DNA from 3 places in the Jeotgalibaca arthritidis genome. Region 3 is predicted to be linked to each of the others. Evidence: a T-box and tRNA genes for the amino acid it is inferred to sense, from the RefSeq annotation. Region 3 holds a T-box; the other regions hold tRNA genes.
What was found. A T-box is a leader RNA that pairs with one kind of tRNA and senses whether it is charged. The one in region 3 lies ahead of tyrS (tyrosine--tRNA ligase), so its partner is inferred to be a tRNA-Tyr.

Region 1: it has a tRNA-Tyr gene. The T-box ahead of tyrS (tyrosine--tRNA ligase) is inferred to sense a tRNA for this amino acid. The anticodon was not compared.
Region 2: it has a tRNA-Tyr gene. The T-box ahead of tyrS (tyrosine--tRNA ligase) is inferred to sense a tRNA for this amino acid. The anticodon was not compared.

Annotation. Positions count from the first base shown of each region.
Region 1 covers NZ_CP049740.1:1,710,169-1,719,522, forward strand. Annotated here, with positions in the region: rRNA gene G7057_RS08580 (16S ribosomal RNA) at 1-196, shown strand, start outside; rRNA gene G7057_RS08585 (23S ribosomal RNA) at 407-3,322, shown strand; rRNA gene rrf (5S ribosomal RNA) at 3,477-3,592, shown strand; tRNA gene G7057_RS08595 (tRNA-Asn) at 3,615-3,688, shown strand; tRNA gene G7057_RS08600 (tRNA-Ser) at 3,737-3,823, shown strand; tRNA gene G7057_RS08605 (tRNA-Glu) at 3,843-3,914, shown strand; tRNA gene G7057_RS08610 (tRNA-Val) at 4,003-4,075, shown strand; tRNA gene G7057_RS08615 (tRNA-Asp) at 4,078-4,150, shown strand; tRNA gene G7057_RS08620 (tRNA-Phe) at 4,213-4,285, shown strand; tRNA gene G7057_RS08625 (tRNA-Tyr) at 4,289-4,369, shown strand; tRNA gene G7057_RS08630 (tRNA-Trp) at 4,386-4,456, shown strand; tRNA gene G7057_RS08635 (tRNA-His) at 4,469-4,541, shown strand; tRNA gene G7057_RS08640 (tRNA-Gln) at 4,551-4,622, shown strand; gene G7057_RS08645 (MFS transporter) at 4,964-6,130, shown strand; gene G7057_RS08650 (NADH-dependent flavin oxidoreductase) at 6,200-7,306, shown strand; gene G7057_RS08655 (DUF969 domain-containing protein) at 7,627-8,325, shown strand; gene G7057_RS08660 (DUF979 domain-containing protein) at 8,328-9,269, shown strand; gene pcp (pyroglutamyl-peptidase I) at 9,289-9,354, shown strand, end outside.
Region 2 covers NZ_CP049740.1:1,027,015-1,036,368, reverse strand. Annotated here, with positions in the region: rRNA gene G7057_RS05310 (16S ribosomal RNA) at 1-750, shown strand, start outside; rRNA gene G7057_RS05305 (23S ribosomal RNA) at 961-3,875, shown strand; rRNA gene rrf (5S ribosomal RNA) at 4,030-4,145, shown strand; tRNA gene G7057_RS05295 (tRNA-Val) at 4,253-4,325, shown strand; tRNA gene G7057_RS05290 (tRNA-Lys) at 4,379-4,451, shown strand; tRNA gene G7057_RS05285 (tRNA-Leu) at 4,482-4,563, shown strand; tRNA gene G7057_RS05280 (tRNA-Thr) at 4,576-4,648, shown strand; tRNA gene G7057_RS05275 (tRNA-Gly) at 4,656-4,727, shown strand; tRNA gene G7057_RS05270 (tRNA-Leu) at 4,766-4,851, shown strand; tRNA gene G7057_RS05265 (tRNA-Arg) at 4,862-4,935, shown strand; tRNA gene G7057_RS05260 (tRNA-Pro) at 4,945-5,018, shown strand; tRNA gene G7057_RS05255 (tRNA-Met) at 5,032-5,105, shown strand; tRNA gene G7057_RS05250 (tRNA-Ile) at 5,148-5,221, shown strand; tRNA gene G7057_RS05245 (tRNA-Ser) at 5,261-5,350, shown strand; tRNA gene G7057_RS05240 (tRNA-Glu) at 5,362-5,433, shown strand; tRNA gene G7057_RS05235 (tRNA-Ser) at 5,475-5,564, shown strand; tRNA gene G7057_RS05230 (tRNA-Met) at 5,600-5,672, shown strand; tRNA gene G7057_RS05225 (tRNA-Asp) at 5,685-5,760, shown strand; tRNA gene G7057_RS05220 (tRNA-Gly) at 5,762-5,832, shown strand; tRNA gene G7057_RS05215 (tRNA-Ile) at 5,845-5,918, shown strand; tRNA gene G7057_RS05210 (tRNA-Glu) at 5,934-6,005, shown strand; tRNA gene G7057_RS05205 (tRNA-Val) at 6,052-6,124, shown strand; tRNA gene G7057_RS05200 (tRNA-Asp) at 6,127-6,199, shown strand; tRNA gene G7057_RS05195 (tRNA-Phe) at 6,242-6,317, shown strand; tRNA gene G7057_RS05190 (tRNA-Tyr) at 6,319-6,399, shown strand; tRNA gene G7057_RS05185 (tRNA-Trp) at 6,417-6,487, shown strand; tRNA gene G7057_RS05180 (tRNA-His) at 6,500-6,572, shown strand; tRNA gene G7057_RS05175 (tRNA-Gln) at 6,583-6,654, shown strand; tRNA gene G7057_RS05170 (tRNA-Cys) at 6,661-6,731, shown strand; tRNA gene G7057_RS05165 (tRNA-Leu) at 6,766-6,849, shown strand; T-box leader at 7,161-7,393, shown strand; gene G7057_RS05160 (MalY/PatB family protein) at 7,456-8,652, shown strand; gene G7057_RS05155 (PLP-dependent transferase) at 8,649-9,354, shown strand, end outside.
Region 3 covers NZ_CP049740.1:616,512-625,865, reverse strand. Annotated here, with positions in the region: gene G7057_RS03165 (glycoside hydrolase family 2 protein) at 130-2,382, shown strand; gene G7057_RS03160 (NAD(P)H-dependent oxidoreductase) at 2,482-3,177, shown strand; gene G7057_RS03155 (hypothetical protein) at 3,179-3,358, shown strand; gene G7057_RS03150 (hypothetical protein) at 3,361-3,738, shown strand; gene G7057_RS03145 (GNAT family N-acetyltransferase) at 3,766-4,266, opposite strand; gene tyrS (tyrosine--tRNA ligase) at 4,268-5,539, opposite strand; T-box leader at 5,590-5,790, opposite strand; gene G7057_RS03135 (C40 family peptidase) at 6,066-7,370, shown strand; gene metG (methionine--tRNA ligase) at 7,527-9,354, shown strand, end outside.

The DNA of each region.
Region 1 (9,354 bases), 1.1 Mb from region 3:
AATCGCGGATCAGAACGCCGCGGTGAATACGTTCCCGGGTCTTGTACACACCGCCCGTCACACCACGAGAGTTTGTAACACCCGAAGTCGGTGGGGTAACCCTTATGGGAGCCAGCCGCCTAAGGTGGGATAGATGATTGGGGTGAAGTCGTAACAAGGTAGCCGTATCGGAAGGTGCGGCTGGATCACCTCCTTTCTAAGGAAATTATATGGAACCTGCCGATGTTCACATTCTTGTTCAGTTTTGAGAGGTTAACTCTCAAACCAATTGTTCCTTGAAAACTGAATAGTATAACATGAAATATAAAGTAAGAAACCAAAACATTTTACCGCGTTACACGTTGAACAGTTTTTTAACGAAAACAGTTTGATAGTAAAGGCCAGCAATGGCTGAAACTTGACCATAGGTTAAGTGAATAAGGGCGCACGGTGGATGCCTAGGCACTAGGAGCCGATGAAGGACGGGACTAACTCCGATATGCTCCGGGGAGCTGTAAGTAAGCTATGATCCGGAGATTTCCGAATGGGGAAACCCAATATCTTTGATAGGATATTACAAACACGTGAATACATAGCGTGTTTGAGGTACACGCAGGGAACTGAAACATCTCATTACCTGCAGGAAGAGAAAGAAAATTCGATTCCCTGAGTAGCGGCGAGCGAAACGGGAAAAGCCCAAACCAAAGAGCTTGCTCTTTGGGGTTGTAGGACTGGGACGTGAGACTGTAATGGATAGCAGAAGCTGGCTGGAAAGCCACGCGAAACAGGGTAAAAGCCCCGTATGCGAAATCTAAAGCAGCTCTACCAGTATCCTGAGTACGGCGGAACACGAGAAATTCCGTCGGAATCCGGGAGGACCATCTCCCAAGGCTAAATACTCCCTAGTGACCGATAGTGAACCAGTACCGTGAGGGAAAGGTGAAAAGCACCCCGGAAGGGGAGTGAAATAGTACCTGAAACCGTGTGCTTACAAGTAGTCAGAGCCCGTTAATGGGTGATGGCGTACCTTTTGTAGAATGGACCGGCGAGTTACGATCCCATGCGAGGTTAAGTTGAAAAGACGGAGCCGCAGCGAAAGCGAGTCTGAATAGGGCGAATGAGTATGTGGTCGTAGACCCGAAACCAGGTGACCTACCCATGTCCAGGTTGAAGGTGCGGTAATACGCACTGGAGGACCGAACCCACGCACGTTGAAAAGTGCGGGGATGAGGTGTGGGTAGCGGAGAAATTCCAATCGAACCTGGAGATAGCTGGTTCTCTCCGAAATAGCTTTAGGGCTAGCCTCGGATAAACGAATCGTGGAGGTAGAGCACTGTTTGGACTAGGGGCCCTTCTCGGGTTACCGAATTCAGATAAACTCCGAATGCCATGGATTCAAGTCCGGGAGTCAGACTGCGAGTGATAAGATCCGTAGTCGAAAGGGAAACAACCCAGCCCACCAGCTAAGGTCCCAAAGTATCTGTTAAGTGGAAAAGGATGTGGGGTTGCACAGACAACTAGGATGTTGGCTCAGAAGCAGCCATCATTCAAAGAGTGCGTAATAGCTCACTAGTCGAGTGACCCTGCGCCGAAAATTTACCGGGGCTAAACAGATCACCGAAGCTGTGGATTCAACCAATAGGTTGAGTGGTAGGAGAGCGTTCTAAGGGCATTGAAGCTAGACCGTGAGGACTGGTGGAGCGCTTAGAAGTGAGAATGCCGGTATGAGTAGCGAAAGACGGGTGAGAATCCCGTCCACCGTATGACTAAGGTTTCCTGGGGAAGGCTCGTCCTCCCAGGGTTAGTCGGGACCTAAGCCGAGGCCGATAGGCGTAGGCGATGGACAACAGGTTGATATTCCTGTACCAGTTGTTTTTGTTTGAACGATGGAGGGACGCAGGAGGCTAAGGAAATGCGTGCGATTGGAAGAGCACGTCCAAGCAACAAGTCTTGTGGAGAGTCAAATGCTTTCTACTATACGGACAAGTTGTGATGGGGAGGGAAATTTAAGTACCGAAGTTCCTGATGTCACACTGCCAAGAAAAGCTTCTAGTTAGAAACCAACTGCCCGTACCGCAAACCGACACAGGTAGTCGAGGAGAGCATCCTAAGGTGAGCGAGCGAACTCTCGTTAAGGAACTCGGCAAAATGACCCCGTAACTTCGGGAGAAGGGGTGCTGACCGCAAGGTCAGCCGCAGTGAATAGGCCCAAGCGACTGTTTATCAAAAACACAGGTCTCTGCAAAATCGAAAGATGACGTATAGGGGCTGACGCCTGCCCGGTGCTGGAAGGTTAAGAGGAGAGGTTAGCTTCGGCGAAGCTTTGAATTGAAGCCCCAGTAAACGGCGGCCGTAACTATAACGGTCCTAAGGTAGCGAAATTCCTTGTCAGGTAAGTTCTGACCCGCACGAAAGGCGTAACGATTTGGGCACTGTCTCAACGAGAGACTCGGTGAAATTATAGTACCAGTGAAGATGCTGGTTACCCGCGACAGGACGGAAAGACCCCATGGAGCTTTACTGCAGGTTGATATTGATTGTTTCTGCTACATGTACAGGATAGGTAGGAGCCATTGAAGTCGGGACGCTAGTCTCGATGGAGGCGCCATTGGGATACTACCCTTGTAGCAGGACCACTCTAACCCGCCACCCTTATCGGGTGGGGAGACAGTGTCAGTCGGGCAGTTTGACTGGGGCGGTCGCCTCCTAAAATGTAACGGAGGCGCCCAAAGGTTCCCTCAGAATGGTTGGAAATCATTCGTAGAGTGCAAAGGCAGAAGGGAGCTTGACTGCGAGACCTACAAGTCGAGCAGGGACGAAAGTCGGGCTTAGTGATCCGGTGGTTCCGCATGGAAGGGCCATCGCTCAACGGATAAAAGCTACCCTGGGGATAACAGGCTTATCTCCCCCAAGAGTTCACATCGACGGGGAGGTTTGGCACCTCGATGTCGGCTCGTCGCATCCTGGGGCTGTAGTCGGTCCCAAGGGTTGGGCTGTTCGCCCATTAAAGCGGCACGCGAGCTGGGTTCAGAACGTCGTGAGACAGTTCGGTCCCTATCCGTCGCGGGCGTTGGAAATTTGAGAGGAGCTGTCCTTAGTACGAGAGGACCGGGATGGACACACCGCTGGTGTACCAGTTGTTCTGCCAAGGGCATTGCTGGGTAGCTATGTGTGGACGGGATAAACGCTGAAAGCATCTAAGCGTGAAGCCCCCCTCAAGATGAGATTTCCCATCATTTTAAATGAGTAAGACCCCTGAGAGACGATCAGGTAGATAGGCTAGAAGTGGAAGTGCAGCGATGTATGGAGCGGACTAGTACTAATCGGTCGAGGACTTAACCAATAATAAAACGGTAATCAAGTAAAATGGGTTTCAAACCAAAGGTTTCATGTTAACTATTCAGTTTTGAGGGAACAACCTCAAAAGAACACTGTGGGCATAGCCCAAGTGTATCATGTCTGTAAACTGCTAAAGCAGCAACAGCCATGACAATATGTGCGGTGGCGATGGCAAGAAGGTCACACCTGTTCCCATCCCGAACACAGAAGTTAAGCTTCTTAGCGCCGATTGTAGTGAAGGGTTTCCCTTTGTGAGAGTAGGACGCTGCCGCGCATATATTTTTTTAATATATTATTCCGCAATAGCTCAGTTGGTAGTAGCGCTTGACTGTTAATCAAGATGTCGTAGGTTCGAGTCCTACTTGCGGAGTTTTTCTTTTTTTTTTTGGAAAAATTTAAGTTTTGGCATTTTATACTTGGAGAGTTGTCCGAGAGGCCGAAGGAGCACGATTGGAAATCGTGTAGGCGGGAAACTGTCTCAAGGGTTCGAATCCCTTACTCTCCGTTAGCTTATTTTTAAATATGGCCCGTTGGTCAAGCGGTTAAGACACCGCCCTTTCGCGGCGGTAACACGGGTTCGAATCCCGTACGGGTCATTATCATTGCTGTTGACGCTTTAGCGACATTACAGACATGATATACTTGGACAAAGTCCACAGTGTTTCCTTAAATTGTTTATATCATGGAGGTTTAGCTCAGCTGGGAGAGCGTCTGCCTTACAAGCAGGATGTCAGCGGTTCGATCCCGTTAACCTCCATTGGTTCCGTGGTGTAGGGGTTAACATGCCTGCCTGTCACGCAGGAGATCGCGGGTTCAAATCCCGTCGGAACCGTCTTTACTTGTTTCGTAACAGTGACTATGTTAGAATTAATACTCAAGTAAATTTTTATTTAAGGCTTGGTAGCTCAGTTGGTAGAGCACTTGATTGAAGCTCAAGGTGTCGGCGGTTCGATTCCGTCCCAAGCCATCTGGAGGGGTAGCGAAGTGGCTAAACGCGGCGGACTGTAAATCCGCTCCTTCGGGTTCGGCAGTTCGAATCTGCCCCCCTCCATAATTTTACTCATAATAGGGGTATAGTTTAAAGGTAGAACAACGGTCTCCAAAACCGTTGGTGTGGGTTCGATTCCTGCTACCCCTGTTTTGAATTTTGGCGATTGTGGCGAAGTGGTTAACGCACCGGCTTGTGGCGCCGGCATTCGTGGGTTCGATTCCCATCAGTCGCCCTCTTTTAGTGGGGTATAGCCAAGCGGTAAGGCAACGGACTTTGACTCCGTCACTCGTTGGTTCGAATCCAGCTACCCCAGTTATAATATAACGGTAAGACTCAGGAAGATTTCTCTTCCTGAGTCTTTTTTTGTCTTTAAAGATAGAATGAAAGTGAATAGAAATCAAAAAAATTACTTCTATTCACTCAAAACAGCAAAATGAGTTAATAGAAACTGAAAATAGTCTCTGAACTTCCTTGAAATAACGAAATAAGGAACTTCAGCGATAAAAAAGTCTCTGAACTTCCTCCAATCGACAAAATTAAGCGATGTAAGAGGTTTGGGTCAATTGAAAAGGATTCGTAGCTATTGTCGAGGTATAGGGTCGTTCATTTATAATAAAGAAAACGCTTTATTATAAATGGAATCGAGATGATGAGATGCGCTTATTATTAAAAGTAGGTTTATTATCAGTTTCTTTATTGGTTACAACGGCTGGAGCTATCACAGCTAACTTGCCGTCTATTATTGCAGAATATCCACAGATCAACAGCGTTATGATTGAATTTATGATGACGATGCCGTCATTATTGACCATTTTAACAGTATTATTTAGTCATCGATTAGCCAAAATAGTGGGCTATAAGAGTCTTGTTATTTTTGGAATCGTCTTATTATTAGTTGCAGGTGTCTTACCATATTACTTCCATTCGATCTGGTTATTAGCATTGAGTCGCGTGTTATTCGGTGTTGGGATTGGTTTGTTTCATCCTTTGCTTTTTTCATTTGCGACAACTTTTTTTGAAGGTGATGAATTAGCGAAGGTAATTGGTTTACAGAGTGCTTGTGAAGGGTTAGGTGGGATGTTTTCAACCTTTATAGTAGGACTGTTGCTCGTTAATGGCTGGCGCAATTCCTTTTTTGTCCATCTATTGGCGATTCCAGTTTTAGTCTTGTTCATGATTTTTGTACCTCGTATTCAAGTAAAGGATAAGCCAGTAATGAAACATAAAACAGCAGATCAATCGTCATCTCCAATTTGGAGACAAGTTTTATTAGTTGTTGTAGCGATGAGTTTATATATGGTCGTTGGTGTTAAAATGACGGCTATTTTAATGGAGAAAGGCTATGGGAGTGCGACTAGTAGCAGTAATTTATTGGCTTTAATTGGTTTAGGAGCGATGGCTGCAGGACTTTTATTTTCAAAAGTCACACTTACTACTAAAAAATGGACGATACCGATTTCCTTATTAAGCTTGTCATTAGGCATGTTGCTATTTGCATACTCATCAAATCTTCTTACTGATGGGGTGGCAGTTACCTTGTGTGGGTTTTCGGCACGAACCTTTTTCCCTTTCTTGATGAATCAGGTCAATCAAAATGATGATGGGAATAAGGAGCGTAATACCTCGCTTTTATTGATCGGGAATAATATTGCGATTGCGTTTGCTCCGATTAAAATTGCTGCTCTACAGGCTATTAATCCACTAGATGGGAATGTGGGGTTATTGATTAGTGGCGCGCTGATTTTAATTGTTATTGCGGCTATGAGTGCCGTTAAGATCTATCTGAAAGCAAGTCTTTCAACGTCAACCGAAATTAACTAGTACTCAATTGGTAATCTTATCTCTTTCACGATAAAATAGTAAGTAAGAACTAAATAGGGAGAGTTGAGGATGACTAATATTAATCAAAAAGTAACGTTTTCACGTGGTTTAGAATTAAAAAATCCACTTGTTATGGCGCCGATGACAACAAAAATGAGTTTCTATGATGGCGTTGTGACGAAGGATGAGCTGGATTATTATGCGCTTCGCTCTGGTGAACTGGGAGCAGTCATTACGGCTGCGGCCAATGTTCAAGAAGTAGGGAAAGGTTGGGAAGGCGAGCTTGGTGTTTATGATGATAAATTTATACCAGCTTTATCTCGTTTAGCGTCTACCATTAAACAAAGTGGTACTAAAGCGATTCTCCAAATTTTCCATGGTGGTCGTATGACCAATTCAACTATTACAAGAGGGCTTCAAGTTGTTTCAGCCAGCGCTATAGCAGCAGAACGTCCGGGTGCTGAGACACCTAGAGCACTAGAGCATGATGAGATACTCCAAGTGATTCAGGACTTTAAAGAAGCGACGATCCGTGCGATGAAGGCGGGCTTTGACGGAGTTGAGCTACACGGCGCTAATACTTACTTGATTCAGCAGTTTTTCTCGCCACATTCAAACCAACGAAATGACGAGTGGGGTGGCAGTCTAACTAAACGTTTTATATTTATTAATCACTTAGTTGATACAGTAACAGCGGCTGTTGACGAAAGCGGTCAGAAAAATTTTATCGTGGGCTATCGTTTTTCACCTGAAGAGTATGAAACACCGGGGATTCGCTTCGAGGACAGCTTGTACTTGGTGAATCAGTTGGCCAACAAACCGCTCGACTACCTCCATATTTCTTTGAACGACTATACAAAAATATCACAGAGCACCGACTATCAAGACAAGAGCATGCTAGCTTACGTTTATGAAAAAATAAATGGGCGTCTGCCGTTGATCGGTGTTGGTGATGTCCGAACAAGAAAGGATGCGGAAGCTCTTCTAGAATATGCGGACATCGTAGCAGTTGGGCGTTCGCTATTGATTGATCCTAACTGGGCGAGCAAGGTCTTGAATAATAATGAGGATAAGATTCGGAAACAAGTGTCGCTAGATGATAAAGAAAAACTAGCCCTGACAAATGGGGTATGGGGCTTTATGGAAGCGATGATGGGTGATCGAATTCTAGATTAATATAAGTAGTCAAAAAGCTGGGTTTCCAGCTTTTTTTGTCTATTTTCATACATTCGGATTCTAGGTGTTAATTATTTTTTTAACTCTCATCATTTTGCTATAATTAAACTAATAAAAAAAGGAGGAAGTGTGATGAGTAAGAACGACAATAAATCATTTGGACAAGAGAAAGCATCATCTACTTACTGGTTGCCAATTGGGATTGGAATCGGCCTAGCTATTGGAGTGGAATAGATAAAATGCTCTTGGGCTTAGTGTTTGGGTGTTTATTCGGCGTTCTAGCAAGTGTGTTGTTTAAGAAACGATAGGAGTGGGTTATTGTGGAATGGATTAAATTAATAGGTATTGTCATTATTGTCATAGGATTTTTATTAAAGTTAGATACGATTGCAGTTGTATTAATTGCTGCAGTTGTAACAGGATTAGTATCGGGGATTTCCTTTGTTGAAATTCTAGAAATTTTAGGGAAGGCATTTGTTGATAATCGCTTAGTTACTTTGTTTTTACTAACCTTGCCAATGATCGGTTTGTCCGAACATTTTGGCTTAAAGGCGCAAGCGACTAATTTGATTCAAAAAATTAATGGGTTAACATCAGGGATTATGTTGATTATTTATCAAGTGATTCGTGAGATTGCTGCTTTCTTCTCTATTCGTGTTCAAGGGCAAACGCAGTTTGTACGTCCTATTGTAGATCCAATGGTTCAAGCTGCTGCCCAAACGAAATATGGTGAGCTAGATGAAGATGATGTGGATTTATTAAAAGCACAAGCGGCTGCTTCAGAAAACTTTGGGAACTTTTTCGCTCAAAATACCTTTATTGCAGCGTCAGGTGTCTTGTTAATTTCAGGTACGATGGAATCGTTAGGTTACGATATTTCTCCGGTTGCGGTGGCACAAGCTTCGATTCCTGTGGCACTGATTGCGTTACTTTTAGCATCCCTAAATTATTTGCGAATTGATAAAAAGTTAGAACGTAAATATAAAAAACGTGCTAACAATCAAAAGGGGGATGACTAATTATGTCTGCAGAATACATTACAGAAACGTTAGTACCGTTATTGCTTGAATTGTTCTATATTTTAATTGGACTACAGTTGTTCTACACGGCATTTTGTGTTTTACGTCAAAAAGATCATCCTGCTCGTCTAGGAACGGCTGCATTTTGGATTTTACTCGGCTTATTGTTTGCAGGTGGAAAAATCATTCCAAATGCTATTAGCGGTGCTTTCTTGCTAGCTATGGGTGCTTTGACCTTATTTAAACAGGTAAAACTTGGCAAGATTGAATCGAATTCTGATGAAGAACAGGCTCTTTATGCTAAAAAATTCTCTAAAAAGGTCTTCTTGCCAGCTGTTATGCTTGCAATCGCAGCTGTTTTAATTGCCCAATTTACACCGTTTGGCGGTCAAGTTGGGATTGGATTTGCGGCCGTGTTATCGCTTGTATTAGCTATGGTCATTTTCAAAGCTTCGCCGAAACTAACCTTAAAAGAATCTGACCGCATGGTTCAACAAGTGGGAACTGTTGGTATTTTACCGCAATTGTTGGCAGCCTTAGGTGTGTTGTTTACGACAGCTGGTGTAGGTGATGTGATTGCGGACATGATTTCTGGTTTTGTACCGGAAGGAAATCGTTTCGTTGGCGTTATTGCCTATGTTTTAGGTATGGTTATCTTTACCATGATTATGGGGAATGGCTTTGCAGCCTTTACGGTTATTACAGCGGGTATTGGGGTACCTTTTGTGATTGCGCAAGGTGCAGACCCTGTTATTGCTGGTGCCTTGGCGATGACGGCTGGATTCTGTGGAACATTAATGACACCAATGGCAGCTAACTTCAATGCACTTCCAGCAGCCTTATTGGAAATGAAAAATCCAAATGGTGTTATTAAAGCTCAAATACCAATCGCCCTAGTCTTAATTGTTGTTCATATTGCCTTGATGTATTTCTGGGCATTTTAATTAAAGGAGGAAATAGACCATGAAAATTTTAGTAACAGCATTTGATCCTTTCGGAGGAGAAAAAATTAATCCAGCTCTTGAAGCG
Region 2 (9,354 bases), 410 kb from region 3:
CCCTGGTAGTCCACGCCGTAAACGATGAGTGCTAAGTGTTGGAGGGTTTCCACCCTTCAGTGCTGCAGTTAACGCATTAAGCACTCCGCCTGGGGAGTACGGCCGCAAGGCTGAAACTCAAAGGAATTGACGGGGACCCGCACAAGCGGTGGAGCATGTGGTTTAATTCGAAGCAACGCGAAGAACCTTACCAGGTCTTGACATCCCTTGACACTCCTAGAGATAGGACGTTCCCTTCGGGGACAAGGTGACAGGTGGTGCATGGTTGTCGTCAGCTCGTGTCGTGAGATGTTGGGTTAAGTCCCGCAACGAGCGCAACCCCTATTGTTAGTTGCCAGCATTCAGTTGGGCACTCTAATAAGACTGCCGGTGACAAACCGGAGGAAGGTGGGGATGACGTCAAATCATCATGCCCCTTATGACCTGGGCTACACACGTGCTACAATGGATGGTACAACGAGCAGCAAACCCGCGAGGGCAAGCGAATCTCTTAAAGCCATTCTCAGTTCGGATTGCAGGCTGCAACTCGCCTGCATGAAGCCGGAATCGCTAGTAATCGCGGATCAGAACGCCGCGGTGAATACGTTCCCGGGTCTTGTACACACCGCCCGTCACACCACGAGAGTTTGTAACACCCGAAGTCGGTGGGGTAACCCTTATGGGAGCCAGCCGCCTAAGGTGGGATAGATGATTGGGGTGAAGTCGTAACAAGGTAGCCGTATCGGAAGGTGCGGCTGGATCACCTCCTTTCTAAGGAAATTATATGGAACCTGCCGATGTTCACATTCTTGTTCAGTTTTGAGAGGTTAACTCTCAAACCAATTGTTCCTTGAAAACTGAATAGTATAACATGAAATATAAAGTAAGAAACCAAAACATTTTACCGCGTTACACGTTGAACAGTTTTTTAACGAAAACAGTTTGATAGTAAAGGCCAGCAATGGCTGAAACTTGACCATAGGTTAAGTGAATAAGGGCGCACGGTGGATGCCTAGGCACTAGGAGCCGATGAAGGACGGGACTAACTCCGATATGCTCCGGGGAGCTGTAAGTAAGCTATGATCCGGAGATTTCCGAATGGGGAAACCCAATATCTTTGATAGGATATTACAAACACGTGAATACATAGCGTGTTTGAGGTACACGCAGGGAACTGAAACATCTCATTACCTGCAGGAAGAGAAAGAAAATTCGATTCCCTGAGTAGCGGCGAGCGAAACGGGAAAAGCCCAAACCAAAGAGCTTGCTCTTTGGGGTTGTAGGACTGGGACGTGAGACTGTAATGGATAGCAGAAGCTGGCTGGAAAGCCACGCGAAACAGGGTAAAAGCCCCGTATGCGAAATCTAAAGCAGCTCTACCAGTATCCTGAGTACGGCGGAACACGAGAAATTCCGTCGGAATCCGGGAGGACCATCTCCCAAGGCTAAATACTCCCTAGTGACCGATAGTGAACCAGTACCGTGAGGGAAAGGTGAAAAGCACCCCGGAAGGGGAGTGAAATAGTACCTGAAACCGTGTGCTTACAAGTAGTCAGAGCCCGTTAATGGGTGATGGCGTACCTTTTGTAGAATGGACCGGCGAGTTACGATCCCATGCGAGGTTAAGTTGAAAAGACGGAGCCGCAGCGAAAGCGAGTCTGAATAGGGCGAATGAGTATGTGGTCGTAGACCCGAAACCAGGTGACCTACCCATGTCCAGGTTGAAGGTGCGGTAATACGCACTGGAGGACCGAACCCACGCACGTTGAAAAGTGCGGGGATGAGGTGTGGGTAGCGGAGAAATTCCAATCGAACCTGGAGATAGCTGGTTCTCTCCGAAATAGCTTTAGGGCTAGCCTCGGATAAACGAATCGTGGAGGTAGAGCACTGTTTGGACTAGGGGCCCTTCTCGGGTTACCGAATTCAGATAAACTCCGAATGCCATGGATTCAAGTCCGGGAGTCAGACTGCGAGTGATAAGATCCGTAGTCGAAAGGGAAACAACCCAGCCCACCAGCTAAGGTCCCAAAGTATCTGTTAAGTGGAAAAGGATGTGGGGTTGCACAGACAACTAGGATGTTGGCTCAGAAGCAGCCATCATTCAAAGAGTGCGTAATAGCTCACTAGTCGAGTGACCCTGCGCCGAAAATTTACCGGGGCTAAACAGATCACCGAAGCTGTGGATTCAACCAATAGGTTGAGTGGTAGGAGAGCGTTCTAAGGGCATTGAAGCTAGACCGTGAGGACTGGTGGAGCGCTTAGAAGTGAGAATGCCGGTATGAGTAGCGAAAGACGGGTGAGAATCCCGTCCACCGTATGACTAAGGTTTCCTGGGGAAGGCTCGTCCTCCCAGGGTTAGTCGGGACCTAAGCCGAGGCCGATAGGCGTAGGCGATGGACAACAGGTTGATATTCCTGTACCAGTTGTTTTTGTTTGAACGATGGAGGGACGCAGGAGGCTAAGGAAATGCGTGCGATTGGAAGAGCACGTCCAAGCAACAAGTCTTGTGGAGAGTCAAATGCTTTCTACTATACGGACAAGTTGTGATGGGGAGGGAAATTTAAGTACCGAAGTTCCTGATGTCACACTGCCAAGAAAAGCTTCTAGTTAGAAACCAACTGCCCGTACCGCAAACCGACACAGGTAGTCGAGGAGAGCATCCTAAGGTGAGCGAGCGAACTCTCGTTAAGGAACTCGGCAAAATGACCCCGTAACTTCGGGAGAAGGGGTGCTGACCGCAAGGTCAGCCGCAGTGAATAGGCCCAAGCGACTGTTTATCAAAAACACAGGTCTCTGCAAAATCGAAAGATGACGTATAGGGGCTGACGCCTGCCCGGTGCTGGAAGGTTAAGAGGAGAGGTTAGCTTCGGCGAAGCTTTGAATTGAAGCCCCAGTAAACGGCGGCCGTAACTATAACGGTCCTAAGGTAGCGAAATTCCTTGTCAGGTAAGTTCTGACCCGCACGAAAGGCGTAACGATTTGGGCACTGTCTCAACGAGAGACTCGGTGAAATTATAGTACCAGTGAAGATGCTGGTTACCCGCGACAGGACGGAAAGACCCCATGGAGCTTTACTGCAGGTTGATATTGATTGTTTCTGCTACATGTACAGGATAGGTAGGAGCCATTGAAGTCGGGACGCTAGTCTCGATGGAGGCGCCATTGGGATACTACCCTTGTAGCAGGACCACTCTAACCCGCCACCCTTATCGGGTGGGGAGACAGTGTCAGTCGGGCAGTTTGACTGGGGCGGTCGCCTCCTAAAATGTAACGGAGGCGCCCAAAGGTTCCCTCAGAATGGTTGGAAATCATTCGTAGAGTGCAAAGGCAGAAGGGAGCTTGACTGCGAGACCTACAAGTCGAGCAGGGACGAAAGTCGGGCTTAGTGATCCGGTGGTTCCGCATGGAAGGGCCATCGCTCAACGGATAAAAGCTACCCTGGGGATAACAGGCTTATCTCCCCCAAGAGTTCACATCGACGGGGAGGTTTGGCACCTCGATGTCGGCTCGTCGCATCCTGGGGCTGTAGTCGGTCCCAAGGGTTGGGCTGTTCGCCCATTAAAGCGGCACGCGAGCTGGGTTCAGAACGTCGTGAGACAGTTCGGTCCCTATCCGTCGCGGGCGTTGGAAATTTGAGAGGAGCTGTCCTTAGTACGAGAGGACCGGGATGGACACACCGCTGGTGTACCAGTTGTTCTGCCAAGGGCATTGCTGGGTAGCTATGTGTGGACGGGATAAACGCTGAAAGCATCTAAGCGTGAAGCCCCCTCAAGATGAGATTTCCCATCATTTTAAATGAGTAAGACCCCTGAGAGACGATCAGGTAGATAGGCTAGAAGTGGAAGTGCAGCGATGTATGGAGCGGACTAGTACTAATCGGTCGAGGACTTAACCAATAATAAAACGGTAATCAAGTAAAATGGGTTTCAAACCAAAGGTTTCATGTTAACTATTCAGTTTTGAGGGAACAACCTCAAAAGAACACTGTGGGCATAGCCCAAGTGTATCATGTCTGTAAACTGCTAAAGCAGCAACAGCCATGACAATATGTGCGGTGGCGATGGCAAGAAGGTCACACCTGTTCCCATCCCGAACACAGAAGTTAAGCTTCTTAGCGCCGATTGTAGTGAAGGGTTTCCCTTTGTGAGAGTAGGACGCTGCCGCGCATATATTTTCTTTTAAAAATAAGTTTTCAAAAGAAAATAACTTGCAGATTAGCAAAAAATATTGTATTATGTTCAAGAACTGTTCTTTACATAATATTTACATTTTCGGAGGTTTAGCTCAGCTGGGAGAGCGTCTGCCTTACAAGCAGGATGTCAGCGGTTCGATCCCGTTAACCTCCATAGTCATAGTAATATGACAAAGTGAGTAATACTCACAATTCAACTCTTTAGTTGAGTCATTAGCTCAGTTGGTAGAGCATCTGACTTTTAATCAGAGGGTCGCAGGTTCGAGCCCTGCATGACTCATTTCTTTTTATCAATTGCATAAAAAGATGCGCGGGTGTGGCGGAATTGGCAGACGCACTAGATTTAGGATCTAGCGCCGCAAGGCGTGGGGGTTCAAGTCCCTTCACCCGCATTTTAAAAATTTGCCGGCTTAGCTCAGTTGGTAGAGCATCTGATTTGTAATCAGAGGGTCGAGGGTTCAAGTCCTTTAGCCGGCATCTTTTTGCGGAAGTAGTTCAGTGGTAGAACACCACCTTGCCAAGGTGGGGGTCGCGGGTTCGAACCCCGTCTTCCGCTTTAAGGATCATATCCTTAAAGTTTTATAATATTGTAATGCCGGGGTGGCGGAATTGGCAGACGCACAGGACTTAAAATCCTGCGGTGAGTTCTCACCGTATCGGTTCGACCCCGATCCTCGGCATTTTTAATATGCACCCATAGCTCAATTGGATAGAGTACCTGACTACGAATCAGGCGGTTGCAGGTTCGACTCCTGCTGGGTGCATTTAAATTACGGGAAGTAGCTCAGCTTGGTAGAGCACTTGGTTTGGGACCAAGGGGTCGCAGGTTCGAATCCTGTCTTCCCGATTTAATATTTTTTGGCGGTGTAGCTCAGCTGGCTAGAGCGTCCGGTTCATACCCGGGAGGTCGGGGGTTCGATCCCCTCCGCCGCTATTTTTAAAAATGGACGTTCAAAAAAGGTCACATTAAGAGCCTGGACCTTTAGCTCAGTTGGTTAGAGCAGACGGCTCATAACCGTCCGGTCGCAGGTTCGAGTCCTGCAAGGTCCATTGCAGCAAACTTACTTGCAGCATAAGCTATCTTTGATTGGGGAAGTACTCAAGTGGCTGAAGAGGCGCCCCTGCTAAGGGTGTAGGTCGGATCATACCGGCGCGAGGGTTCAAATCCCTCCTTCTCCGTTTTAAACAAAGGCCCGTTGGTCAAGCGGTTAAGACACCGCCCTTTCACGGCGGTAACACGGGTTCGAATCCCGTACGGGTCATTATCATATTTTTATGGTAAATTGAATATCATTAACATCTCGGAGGATTACCCAAGTCCGGCTGAAGGGAACGGTCTTGAAAACCGTCAGGCGTGTAAAAGCGTGCAAGGGTTCGAATCCCTTATCCTCCTTTATAACTTTTTTAAAAGTTATCTATTAATATTATCGCGGGGTGGAGCAGTTGGCAGCTCGTCGGGCTCATAACCCGAAGGTCGCAGGTTCAAGTCCTGCCCCCGCAATTTTTTTAAAATGGTTCCGTGGTGTAGGGGTTAACATGCCTGCCTGTCACGCAGGAGATCGCGGGTTCAAATCCCGTCGGAACCGCCACGCGGGTGTAGTTTAGTGGTAAAACCACAGCCTTCCAAGCTGTTGTCGGGAGTTCGATTCTCCTCACCCGCTTTTTTATTTTATGGGCCTATAGCTCAGCTGGTTAGAGCGCACGCCTGATAAGCGTGAGGTCGATGGTTCGAGTCCATTTAGGCCCATTTTTACTTTTAACTGGCCCGTTGGTCAAGCGGTTAAGACACCGCCCTTTCACGGCGGTAACACGGGTTCGAATCCCGTACGGGTCATATCGTCATTTAATTGATGATTTATAAGCTGTATGTTTTATATCATGGAGGTTTAGCTCAGCTGGGAGAGCGTCTGCCTTACAAGCAGGATGTCAGCGGTTCGATCCCGTTAACCTCCATTGGTTCCGTGGTGTAGGGGTTAACATGCCTGCCTGTCACGCAGGAGATCGCGGGTTCAAATCCCGTCGGAACCGTTAATACAGTTGTATTAATTAAATAAAGTATTACTTCTTAATGGCTTGGTAGCTCAGTTGGTAGAGCACTTGATTGAAGCTCAAGGTGTCGGCGGTTCGATTCCGTCCCAAGCCACCATGGAGGGGTAGCGAAGTGGCTAAACGCGGCGGACTGTAAATCCGCTCCTTCGGGTTCGGCAGTTCGAATCTGCCCCCCTCCATTTTTTTTTAAGTCCTTAGGGGTATAGTTTAAAGGTAGAACAACGGTCTCCAAAACCGTTGGTGTGGGTTCAATTCCTGCTACCCCTGTTTTGGATTATGGCGATTGTGGCGAAGTGGTTAACGCACCGGCTTGTGGCGCCGGCATTCGTGGGTTCGATTCCCATCAGTCGCCCTTTTATTAATGGGGTATAGCCAAGCGGTAAGGCAACGGACTTTGACTCCGTCACTCGTTGGTTCGAATCCAGCTACCCCAGTTTTTCGGCGGTATAGCCAAGTGGTAAGGCAGAGGTCTGCAAAACCTTCATCACCGGTTCAAATCCGGTTACCGCCTTTCCCAAAAGGGATGAAAACTTGCATAATAAATTGCCGGCGTGGCGGAATAGGCAGACGCGCTGGACTCAAAATCCAGTGCCCGCGAGGGCGTGCCGGTTCGACCCCGGCCGCCGGTATACGTTGAAGCTCAGCTGATAGCTGAGCTTTTTTTGTAGACTAGGGGATTATAAGTTCAGCCATCAATGTCTAGCTCCCAAGTCCTGACCTAGTGAAAAAAAGATAAATTTGCCCCATTGCGCGCTTCGCTGCTCGCTAACGCATATCATTCGACTAACCCGCTGAAGCGTGAAGTCTCCTGACAATTCAGGGTCAAATGTCCTATTTTTTCATAGGCCAAGGCGGACTTGTCCGCTTTTCTTATTTAAAATGACTATTGACATTTTTTGTTATTATCACTATAATTTCATCATTATCTCATTTAAAATTCATTTAAACGAAGAAGAGAAGAGTAGCTTATCATAATCAGTTATTAGAGACCTCTGCATGGTGAAAAAGAGGACTGATGAAGTGAGTGAAGATGAACTCTGAGTTTCTGAAAGGTTAACGCTTTTTAGACGGTAGCAACCGTTATATTGCCAAGCTTCATAGGAGCTTTAGAGGTGTTGGGTTTTCTAACTAACATAAATTAGGGTGGTAACACGGAATCAATCCGTCCCTTTGTCTTACGATTAGTAGGACAAAGGGACGGATTTTTTATTTTCTAAAAATAGGAGGTCGGATGAATGACAATCAACAGTTTCATTGAACGGTATCAAAAAGAAAGACGTCATACCCAGTCATTAAAATGGGATGCATTGGATAAACGGTTTGGTAATGCGGAGTTACTACCACTTTGGGTAGCTGATATGGAATTTCAGGCGCCTGAAGTAGTCGTTCAGGAATTGTTTGAACGGGTGAGTCATGGTGTTTTTGGTTATTCTTTACCTCATAAAGCCTATTTTTTAGCTTTTTCAAATTGGCAAAAAAAAAGGCATAATATCAATTTAAAAGAAGAATGGTTACGTTATTCAAATGGGGTTGTTCAATCACTCTATCATTTGATCCAGTGTTTTTCTAATGAAGGTGAAGGTGTGTTAATCCAGCCGCCTGTTTATTACCCCTTTTTTAATGCTGTAAAAGATACTAATCGGAAATTGGTATTATCACCTTTGATAAATGATAACGGGGCTTACAGCGTCGATTTAACTGCTTTAGAAGAAGTACTAAAGAAGGAACAACCGAAATTATTTATATTGTGTTCGCCTCATAATCCTGTTGGTCGTATTTGGAAGGAATCCGAGCTTGAAGGCATGTTGGCTTTGTGCGAGCGTTACGATGTTATTGTGATTGCAGATGAAATTCACCAAGACTTTGAATTTTCTGCTCATCCTTTTAAATCGGTATTGTCTATTGAGGAGGAGCGATTTCACAATCGTTTAATTGTTTGTAACGCGCCGTCTAAAAGTTTTAATTTAGCATCCTTGCTTCACTCTCATATCATTATTCCAGATCAAGAACTAAGAGAACAATTTGATCAAAAAATGATTCGTTATCAGCAAACTGAGGTTAACTTATTAGGTCAAGTGGCAGGAGAAGCTGCTTATCGCGGTGGTGAGGAGTGGTTTGATTCATTGCTAACGGTCATTCGGTCGAACGATTTGTTAGTCCGAGAAGCATTAGCTGAGTTTCCACAACTTATTGTATCTGATTTAGAAGGAACGTACTTACTTTGGATTGATTTACGAGCCATTATTCCTAAAGATAAAGTTAAAGATATTGTTCAAGAAAAAGCAAAGCTAGCAGTTGATTATGGCGAATGGTTCTCTGAAGACTATTTAGGCTTTATACGTCTTAATCTAGCTACAACACCAGATAGAATCACACTTGCATTAGAACAGCTTACAAACGCTATTAGGACCTTTAAGGAGGAAAATAAATGAGTCACTTTAATACTTTTCTAGCCCAACTAGGCAACCATTCGGATCCTGCAACAGGAGCAATCAGCCCGCCTATTCATTTGTCTTCAACCTTTGCCCATCCTGGCTTAGGACAAAGTACAGGTTATGACTATAGCCGTACTTGCAATCCAACACGGGATATTTTAGAAGAAGGACTGGCGACTTTAGAAGGTGGTAGTGCTGCTGTTGCGACAAGTTCAGGTATGAGTGCGATCCAACTTGTTTTTCAGTTATTTGATGTAGGGAGTCATTTTTTAGTGTCGCGAGACTTATATGGGGGCAGCTTCCGCTACTTTAATGAATTAGAAGCTAAAGGTATAGCGAGCTTCTCTTATTTTGCAACGGAAGAAGAATTTACTCAGCAGTTAAACCAGCAAACCACTGCCGTATTCGTAGAGTCACCCACTAATCCACTTATGCAAGAAATTGACCTAGTTTCACTCAGCGAACAAGCGAAGGCATTAGGTGCTCGTGTAATCGTTGATAATACCTTCTTAACGCCATTGCGGCAACGGCCATTAGAGCTAGGTGCAGATATTGTTGTTCATTCTGGAACCAAGTATCTAACAGGTCATAACGATATTTTAGCAGGCGTTGTTGTGACTAGTGATTCGCAAATAGGTGAAAAGTTGAAATGGTTAGCGAATACAACTGGTCCAACTTTATCGGCGTTTGATTGTTGGC
Region 3 (9,354 bases):
GATGTTTTTTATTATTTCAATGAAACTTGCGGTCTTTCAGTCAATAATATAGCTTCATTTCGAAATTGGATTTTGCTTTCAGTCAAAACTATATTAGAATAGTAGTAGTAAAAACAGGAGGTTAAAGACATGAGAAAAGTCTATTACTTAAACGATGACTGGAAGTTTTCTAAAACAGTGCTAGAACAACCATCTGTTTTTCCAGAAGAGTGGGAAGATATTACCATTCCCCACACTTGGAATAACATTGACGGACAAGACGGTGGTAGTGATTATCACCGCGGCCAGTGTTACTATGCTAAGGATTTAGGCTATCCCGTTGTGAATGAAGGCGACCGCATCTACCTTGAATTTGAAGGTGTTGCAAGTGCTGCTGAAGTTTATTTAAATCATAAACAATTGATTCGTCATGAGGGAGGCTATTCAACCTTTAGAGTGGATGTAACGGGTCATTTAAATAAAGACAGTGCCAATTTATTAGTTGTGATGGCAGATAACTCACATCAAGATCATATTTATCCGCAAACAGCAGACTTTACATTTTACGGAGGGATTTACCGTGATGTGAAGTGTGTCGTTGTTTCAGAGAGTCATTTTAATATGGATTATTTGGGAGCAAGTGGTTTGTCTGTTTCATCTAAGATAGAAGGCGACCATGCTTGGGTAACTGCTAAAACGTTTGTAACTAATGCTCAGCCAACTGATTTAGTTGCGGTAACTATTTATGACGAAGACGACCAAGTGGTTGCTGAGTCTTACGTAAACGCTGAGGAAGAAGTGGCACATGAGCTGTTCGTTCACCAAGCGCATTTGTGGCAAGGGGTAGACGACCCATACTTATACCGCGTTATTGCTAGTTTGGTTCGCCATAATGAAGTGATTGATGAAGTGTCGTGCCTATTAGGAATTCGTGAATTTCACGTGGATCCACAAAAAGGCTTCTTCTTAAATGGCAAGTCAATGCCGCTTCGTGGTGTTTCTCGCCATCAAGATAAATTAGGGCTAGGGAATGCCTTAACAGAAGCAGATCATTGGGAAGATGCTATGTTAATTAAAGAGATTGGTGCTAATACCGTTCGGTTAGCTCACTACCAACATAGTCAAGCATTCTATGACATCTGTGATATTTTAGGATTTGTTGTTTGGGCTGAGATTCCATTTATTTCCGCTATGAATCCAGAACCGGCAGCTCATGAAAATGCTATGTCTCAAATGAAAGAATTAATTGTTCAAAACTACAATCACCCATCGATTTGTTTCTGGGGTATTTCCAATGAAATTACCATCAGTGGGGACGAAGCAAGTGCTGTTTCCAACTTACGTGAGTTAAATGACTTGTGCCATCAATTGGATGACAGTCGTTTAACAACGATGGCACAAGTTGCTATGCTATCAATGGAGAGCGAGCACAATCAAATTACCGACATCGTTGCTTACAATCACTATTTTGGTTGGTACTTTGGAGAAGTAGAAGAAAATGATCAATGGTTCGATAAGTTCCATCAAGCTTATCCAGACCGTGCGATTGGGATTTCAGAGTATGGTTGTGAAGCGAATATTACCATCCATACAGACACACCAGGTCGTGGTGACTATTCAGAAGAGTATCAAGCTATTTATCATGAGCATTTAGCGCAAATGATCGAAGATCGACCATGGTTATGGGCAACTCATAACTGGAATATGTTTGACTTTGGAGCAGATAATCGTGACGAAGGTGGCGTTCTAGGCCGTAACAATAAAGGTCTTGTTACCTTAGACCGTAAAATTAAAAAAGATGCCTTCTATGTTTATAAGGCATTTTGGAGTGATGAGCCATTCGTTCATATTGCTGGCAGACGCTATACCGACCGTCCTTATGACAAATTGACTGTGAAAGTATATAGTAACTTACCATCGGTGACTTTGTATGCCAATGGAAAAGAAATTGCTAGTCAAAAGGGCGAAAAAATCTTTGTTTTTGAAAATGTATCTTTAGATGAAGGAACGACTCACTTTACAGCAGTAGCTGGTAATCAGGTTGATTCCGTTTCCTTTAAACAAGTAACAGAAGCTAATCCTCATTATGTTTTAGCAGATGCTGTTGACATGAGTGGGGTTCAAAACTGGTTTGACGATATTCGAACAGACCAAGTTCAAAAAGATATTGATCCAACTGCCTATTCGGTAGGTGATACCATTGCCGCAATTCTTGAGAATGATCAAGCAGCGGATGTTGTTGTGGATGCAGCACGCGCTATTACCAAGGCACTCTTGAAAAAAGGCTCTATTGCTATGATGAAAGACCGCCGAGTAGACGAGTTACTTCGTAGCCTAACACCTGAAGTGACGGATGCGATGTTGATTCATTTGAATAGCCAACTCCAAGAAATTAAAAAATAATCACTAAGAGCCGAGGAGGTATTAAACATCCTCGGCTCTATTTTATGCCTTCTTTTTTTGCTATACTTAATGAAATTAATAAAAACAAGGGTGAAACTTATGCGAACACTAATTATTGTTTCTCATCCCACTTTATCTGATTCTCATGCCCAACAATTTTTACGGGAAAGTTTACCAGATGAAGGTGTGAGATGGCACCATTTAGAACATGACTATCCTGATGGTCAGATAGATAAAGACCGTGAGCAAGCACTCCTTGCTGACTATGACCGCATTATTTTCCAATTTCCACTCTATTGGTATAGTTCGCCGCCACTATTAAAACAATGGCAAGACGAGGTTTTGACAGATGGGTTTGCTTATGGCAAACATGGTAGCCAGTTGAAAGGGAAAGAATTTGGACTGGTGATGACAACAGGTGTTAACGAACGGGAATACCAAGCTGGAGGACGAGAAGGCTTTACTATATCGGAATTAACGAGACCTTTTCAAGCTATTGCCCGTAAATGTGAGATGGTTTATTTACCGTCATTATTGATTGCGCGTTTTGATTACTTATCAGATGCTGACCGTAAAGAGTTACTGATTCGTTATCGCCAATATTTAACTATGTCTGCGAATCCTTCTCTTCTTAACCAAGAAGAGTGGTTTAAGTTAGAGCTAGAAACACTCGGTAAGTTTCAACAAACAGATGAAACTAAAGCGACGATTGATTTGTTAATCGAGCAAATGGGGAATAACCGTGACCACTTAGATGATTTGTTATTTACCTTAGAAGAGTTAGGGGAGTGGTAAGGTGGAACAGAAAGAATGGATGCTAAGCCAAATAAAAGACTTGCAGCAAAAAAGTACGGACTATCGTCAGATTGCTTTGTTTCAAGCATTTGAAAAACTCATCCAAGAGCAATATAAACGCATGGAGCAAGCGCAAGGTGAAATTGATGGCCGAATGTGGAGTCCAAATAAGTGGGGGTAATGATGACAACTAAAGAAAAGGAAAGTCTATGTCAATCGATCTTTTTAATTATAGCAGTGGTCTTTAAACGTTATGGCGGCTATTTGCTAGGTGAATATGAGACTAGCTTATTTATTTTTATCGCCTTAATCGGATTTTACGTGATTCATCTTGCATTTGTAAAACTTGCCAAAGATTATCCGCAGAGGGACAACTGGGAAGAGAATTTTAATCTCGTGACGTTATTAGGATTTGGACTAGCCGTATTTATTTTGCAACTGATTAATGCAGCTAATATTTTGCTGATTACCGTAGTTGGTATTATTTTAATCTTAATCAATGTCTTAATTAAGTCGAAGCGCCGGGCAGCTAAAAATAATATGAATCAAAAAGACGAGTGAGAATAGTCTCACTCGTCTTTTTTTTGATTAAATTATATAGTCGTAAATGTAGTCATCCATAACAAAGTCATTGCCAATCGGTGAAACAACGGCATCAACTTGTTTAAAGCCTACTTTTTCGTAGAAGGCGATAGAAGATGGATTGTCTTTATTGACGGTTAGACGCAATTTAGATTTTTTAGCATCTGTTGCTTGTTGAATTAACTTTTTCATCAACTGGTAAGCATAGCCATTGCCTCTTGCACGCTTTAATAAATAAAGCTTACTGATGAATAGTGTGTCTTCCTGCCACTCAAGTGCCACATAACCAATCTCATCTTGGTCAACTTCTACTATATAATAAGTTGATTTATTTTCAGCAATGTCAGCAATAATCCGTTCAGTGGATTGGAAGGTCTTGAGCATATAAGCGACTTGTTCCTGTCCTAAGATAGGCAAGTAGTGCTCATTCCAAATGATTTCAGCTAGGTGAGCGACATCTTCTGCTTGTAAGGTATCTCGAACAGCAACCAATGTAACCTCAGTCATCTTACACCAACTTTACAAGGAAGTATTTTTTCTTACCACGGCGCACAATAATAAAGCGTTGATCAAATGAATGCTCACGTGTCATCACAAAATCTAAGTCAGTCACTTTTTCACCATTAATTGAAATAGCGCCATTTTGAACATCTTCGCGTGATTGACGGCGAGATGGTTCAATCCCCAAATCAACCAGCCAAGTCACTAGCTCTTGTTCCGTTAAATTTGATTCGAAAGTCGGCATATTTTTAAATCCTTGTTCAATCTCGTCAGCAGATAATTGAGCAACATTACCAGTAAAGAGAGCATCGGTAATTTTTAGAGCATCTTCTAGTGCTTTTTCACCATGAACAAAGGTTGTCATTTCAGCAGCCAATGTTTTTTGAGCTTGACGTTTATGGGGTTCTGTTTGAACACTTTCTTCTAAAGCTGAAATCTCTTCTTGAGAAAGGAAGGTAAAGAATTTTAAGTATTTAACGACATCGCGGTCATCTTGGTTAACCCAGAATTGGTAAAATTCGTAAGGCGTTGTTTGTTCGGGATCTAACCAAACAGAGCCGCCAGCTGTTTTACCAAATTTTGTACCGTCTGCTTTTAGCATCAATGGAATGGTTAGACCAAACGCTTTTGCCTCTGCACCTTCTTTTTTACGGATGAGTTCGAGACCAGCTGTAATATTTCCCCATTGATCCGCACCACCGATTTGTAGTTGAACATCTAATTGACGATATAGATGTAAGAAGTCCATCGATTGTAGAATTTGGTATGAGAACTCAGTAAATGAAATTCCCGTTTCCAAACGGCTAGCAACAATATCCTTTGCAAGCATGGTGTTAATATTGAAGTTTTTACCAAAGTCACGCAAGAAATCAAGTAGAGAAAGTTGCTTTGTCCAGTCCAAGTTATTAACGAGACGGATTTCAGAATCTGTTTCTCCAGCACGGAATAACTTTTTCATTTGTTGGGTAATTTTTTCAGCATTGTAAGCAACCGTTTCTTCTGATTGAAGGGTACGTTCTTCCGATTTCCCACTTGGATCACCAATTGAGCCTGTTGCGCCACCGATTAAAATAACCGGTTTGTGACCAGCTAATTGGAATCGTTTCAGCAGCATAAAAGGAATTAAGTGTCCCACATGCATACTTGAACCAGTCGCATCAATCCCGCAGTATAGTCCAATATTCTTTTCATTTAATAACTCGCGTAAGCCGTCTTCGTCTGTTTGTTGGTTGATGGCATCCCGCCACTGTAGTTCGTCAATAATATTAACCTTTTCCATATGAACACTCCTCTTTTAAAATAAAAAAAGCCCTGACAAAGCATAGCTCTGCCAGGGACGATTAATTACCGTGTTACCACCCAAATTGTTTCATAAAAATGAAACCACTCTAACATGTAACGTATGTTAACCGCTCATAACAAGTAGCTCCAGAATTGTAATTCAAAATAAGGGTGTACCGGTTCCCACCATTGCCGGCTCTCTCTTCATACAAAATCCTTATTCCTACTGTATTCCTTCAAAGCTTTTATCTGTGTTTTATTCTTGAAATCAGTATAGTCATGACTATAAAAAATGTCAATCTTCTTTTTAAAATACTTATGTAACAGACTGATTGAAACATTTGTCGGTAATCATTACATTTATGTTACAAAGGAACTACAAGTCATCGAAAAATGGTTTTTCACAAAGAAACTATGCTATGATTTCATCGTTAGGGAAAATCATAACGTTTTTCTAAAGAAACCGATAAGTAAATTCTAAATATATAATTGTATAATCACATAAACCTACTGGAGGAAATGACTTGAAGAAGAAACTTGCCACTTTAATTTTAACGAGTTCGCTGTTATCTGCAACATTTGTAGCGCCATATGCTGTATCTGCTGATGAGTTAACTGAAAAAATTCAACAACAAGAAGAAAAAGTCAATGAACTATCAGGCCGTGTCGAGTCTGCTGAAGCTGTATTAGCTGAGGTACAAGCAGAAATCGCTGCTGCAGAAAACCGTGCTGTTGAATTATTAGCGCAACGTGTTGACACAAATGAAAAAATTGATTTATTAGAAGAAGAAATTGCACAACTACAGGTTGTGATTGATCAACGTGAAGACCAATTGAAAGAACAAGCTCGTTCTGTTCAAATTAATGGGTCTAACACTAACTACATGAATTTTATTTTTGCATCAGAGTCTTTAACAGACTTAATTGCTCGTGTCGACGTTGTAACAACAATGGTTTCAGCTAATAAAAGCTTAGTTGAACAACAAGTTCAAGACCAACAAGCTGTTGAAAACAAAAAAGTTGAGACAGAAGAAAAATTAAACGAGATTATTTCAATGACTTATGAACTTGAAGAATTAAAAGGTCAATTAGAAGTTAAAAATATTGAACAAGAAAGTGCAGTGGCAGCACTTAACGCTGAGAAAGCATCTGCTGAAGAAGATCGTTTAGCGTTTATCGCTGAAAAAGAAGAAGCTGACCGTCGTGCTGCTGAAGAAGCAGAACGTCAACGTATTGCTGAAGAGGCAGCTATTGCTGCAGCAGAAGAAGAAGCACTAAGAGTTGAACAAGAAGCTGCTCAAACAGTTATTGCCGTAACAAATAATCGTGAAACAGTGACTGCAGCAACGCAAACAACAACTAATAACACGACAACTAATACAACAAATAACAGCCCTGCTATTTCAACACCAGTGATTGAAGAAAAAGTAGAAGTTATCATTGAAGAAAAATCAGCACCATCATTACCAGCACCATCTGGTGATGTTATCGGTGTGGCATACAAATACCTAGGTGTACCATATGTATATGGTGGTAAAACACCAAGTGGTTTCGACTGTTCAGGTTTTACGGCTTATGTTTTCCGTGAAGCATACGGTATTGAAATCGGAGGTTGGACTGGCTCACAACAATACGCAGGAAGTCAAATTTCTGTTAGTCAATCACAAGCAGGAGATCTATTGTTCTGGGGACCTAAAGGTAGTCCTTACCACGTAGCAATTTCATTAGGAAATGGTCAATATATCCATGCTCCTTCCGAAGGTGGCGTTGTTGAAGTAAACAGTACACGATACTTTACGCCAAGCTTTGCAGTACGTGTTGCAAGATAATATAAACAAAAAGTTGAAATGACTGGGACGAATGTTCCAGTCATTTTTATTTGGAAAATGTCCACATGCTTACCTCTTTTGTGGTAAAATAGGGCGTATATGCAGGTTTTGTGAAAACAAATTTAAAACTTGCCACTTCTAAGGAGGCACTCATTCGTGTTTAAAGAAAAAGAAACATTTTATATTACAACGCCCATCTATTACCCAAGTGGTCAATTACATATCGGAAATACCTATACAACAGTTGCTTGTGATGTGATGGCACGTTATAAACGTCAACAAGGGTTTGATGTTCGTTATTTAACAGGAACAGATGAGCATGGACAAAAAATTGAGAAAAAAGCTGAAGAGATGGGAATTAGCCCTAAAGAATACGTTGACGGTATGGCTGAAGATATTCAAAACCTTTGGAAGCAACTTGAAATTTCCAACGATCAATTTATCCGGACAACAGATCAACATCATATCGAAGCGGTTCAAGCTATTTTTGAACGCTTAATCGAACAAGGCGATATTTACTTAGGTGAATATGAAGGTTGGTATTCAGTGTCAGACGAAGAATACTTTACAGAAACACAATTAGCAGAAGTATACCGTGATGAAAATGGTAAAGTTATTGGTGGAATTGCACCAAGTGGTCACGAAGTAGAACTTGTTAAAGAAGAATCTTACTTCTTTCGTATGAGCAAATATGCTGATCGTTTGCTAAAATATTATGAAGAGTATCCGGAATTTATTCAACCAGAATCGCGTAAAAATGAAATGGTGAATAACTTTATTAAACCAGGATTGGAAGACTTAGCTGTTTCACGGACAACCTTTTCATGGGGTGTACCAGTGAAAAGTAATCCAAAACACGTTATTTATGTTTGGATTGATGCCTTAGCAAACTATATTACGGCTCTAGGTTACGGTTCAGAAGATACAGCCTTATTTGAAAAATACTGGCCAGCTAATATCCATATGGTTGGGAAAGAAATTGTTCGTTTCCATACGATATATTGGCCAATCCTATTGATGGCATTAGATTTACCACTTCCAAAACAAGTATTTGGTCATGGCTGGCTGCAAATGAAAGACGGAAAAATGTCTAAATCAAAAGGGAACGTCGTTTATCCAGGTATGTTAGTCGAACGTTATGGCTTAGATGCTTTACGTTACTACTTGATGCGTGAAATCAGTTTCGGTAGTGATGGTGTCTTCACACCAGAAGATTACATTAACCGTATTAATTATGATTTAGCTAATGACTTAGGTAACTTGTTAAACCGTACTGTTGCGATGATTAACAAATACTTTGGTGGTGAAATTCCAGTTGGAACTGACCAAAACACTGCTTTCGATGCAGATTTAGAAGCAACAGCGAAAGAGGTCGTTGCTAAGTATGAAGACGAGATGGACCACATGCAATTTAGTTTGGCACTCGCTGAAGTATGGCGTTTGATTTCTCGAGCAAATAAATATATCGATGAAACAGAACCGTGGATCTTAATTAAAGACGAAACGAGAAAAGAAGAATTGGCTAGTGTCATGGTTCATTTGGCCGAAGTGTTGCGTATGACAGCAATCTTACTATCACCATTTATGACTCATGCACCAGTTAGTATCTTCGAGCAATTAGGATTAGACTTCCAACAAGACGGCAGCTGGGACAAATTAACGTTTGGACAATTCCCACAAGGAACAACGGTTGTTAAAAAAGGACAACCAATCTTCCCACGTTTAGATGCGGAAGAAGAAGTAGCTTATTTGAAAGAGCAAATTTCGCCTACAACAGAAACAGAAGACGTTGCTAGCAATGAATGGGATCCCAATGAAACCGAATTGGTTAGCGAAAAAGATAAGCAAATCAAATATGAAGACTTTGATAAAGTTGAATTAAAAGTGGCTGAAGTCATTGATTGCCAAAAAGTAGAAGGCGCAGATAAATTATTGAAATTCCGCCTAGATGCTGGCGATAAGGGACACCGCCAAATTTTATCAG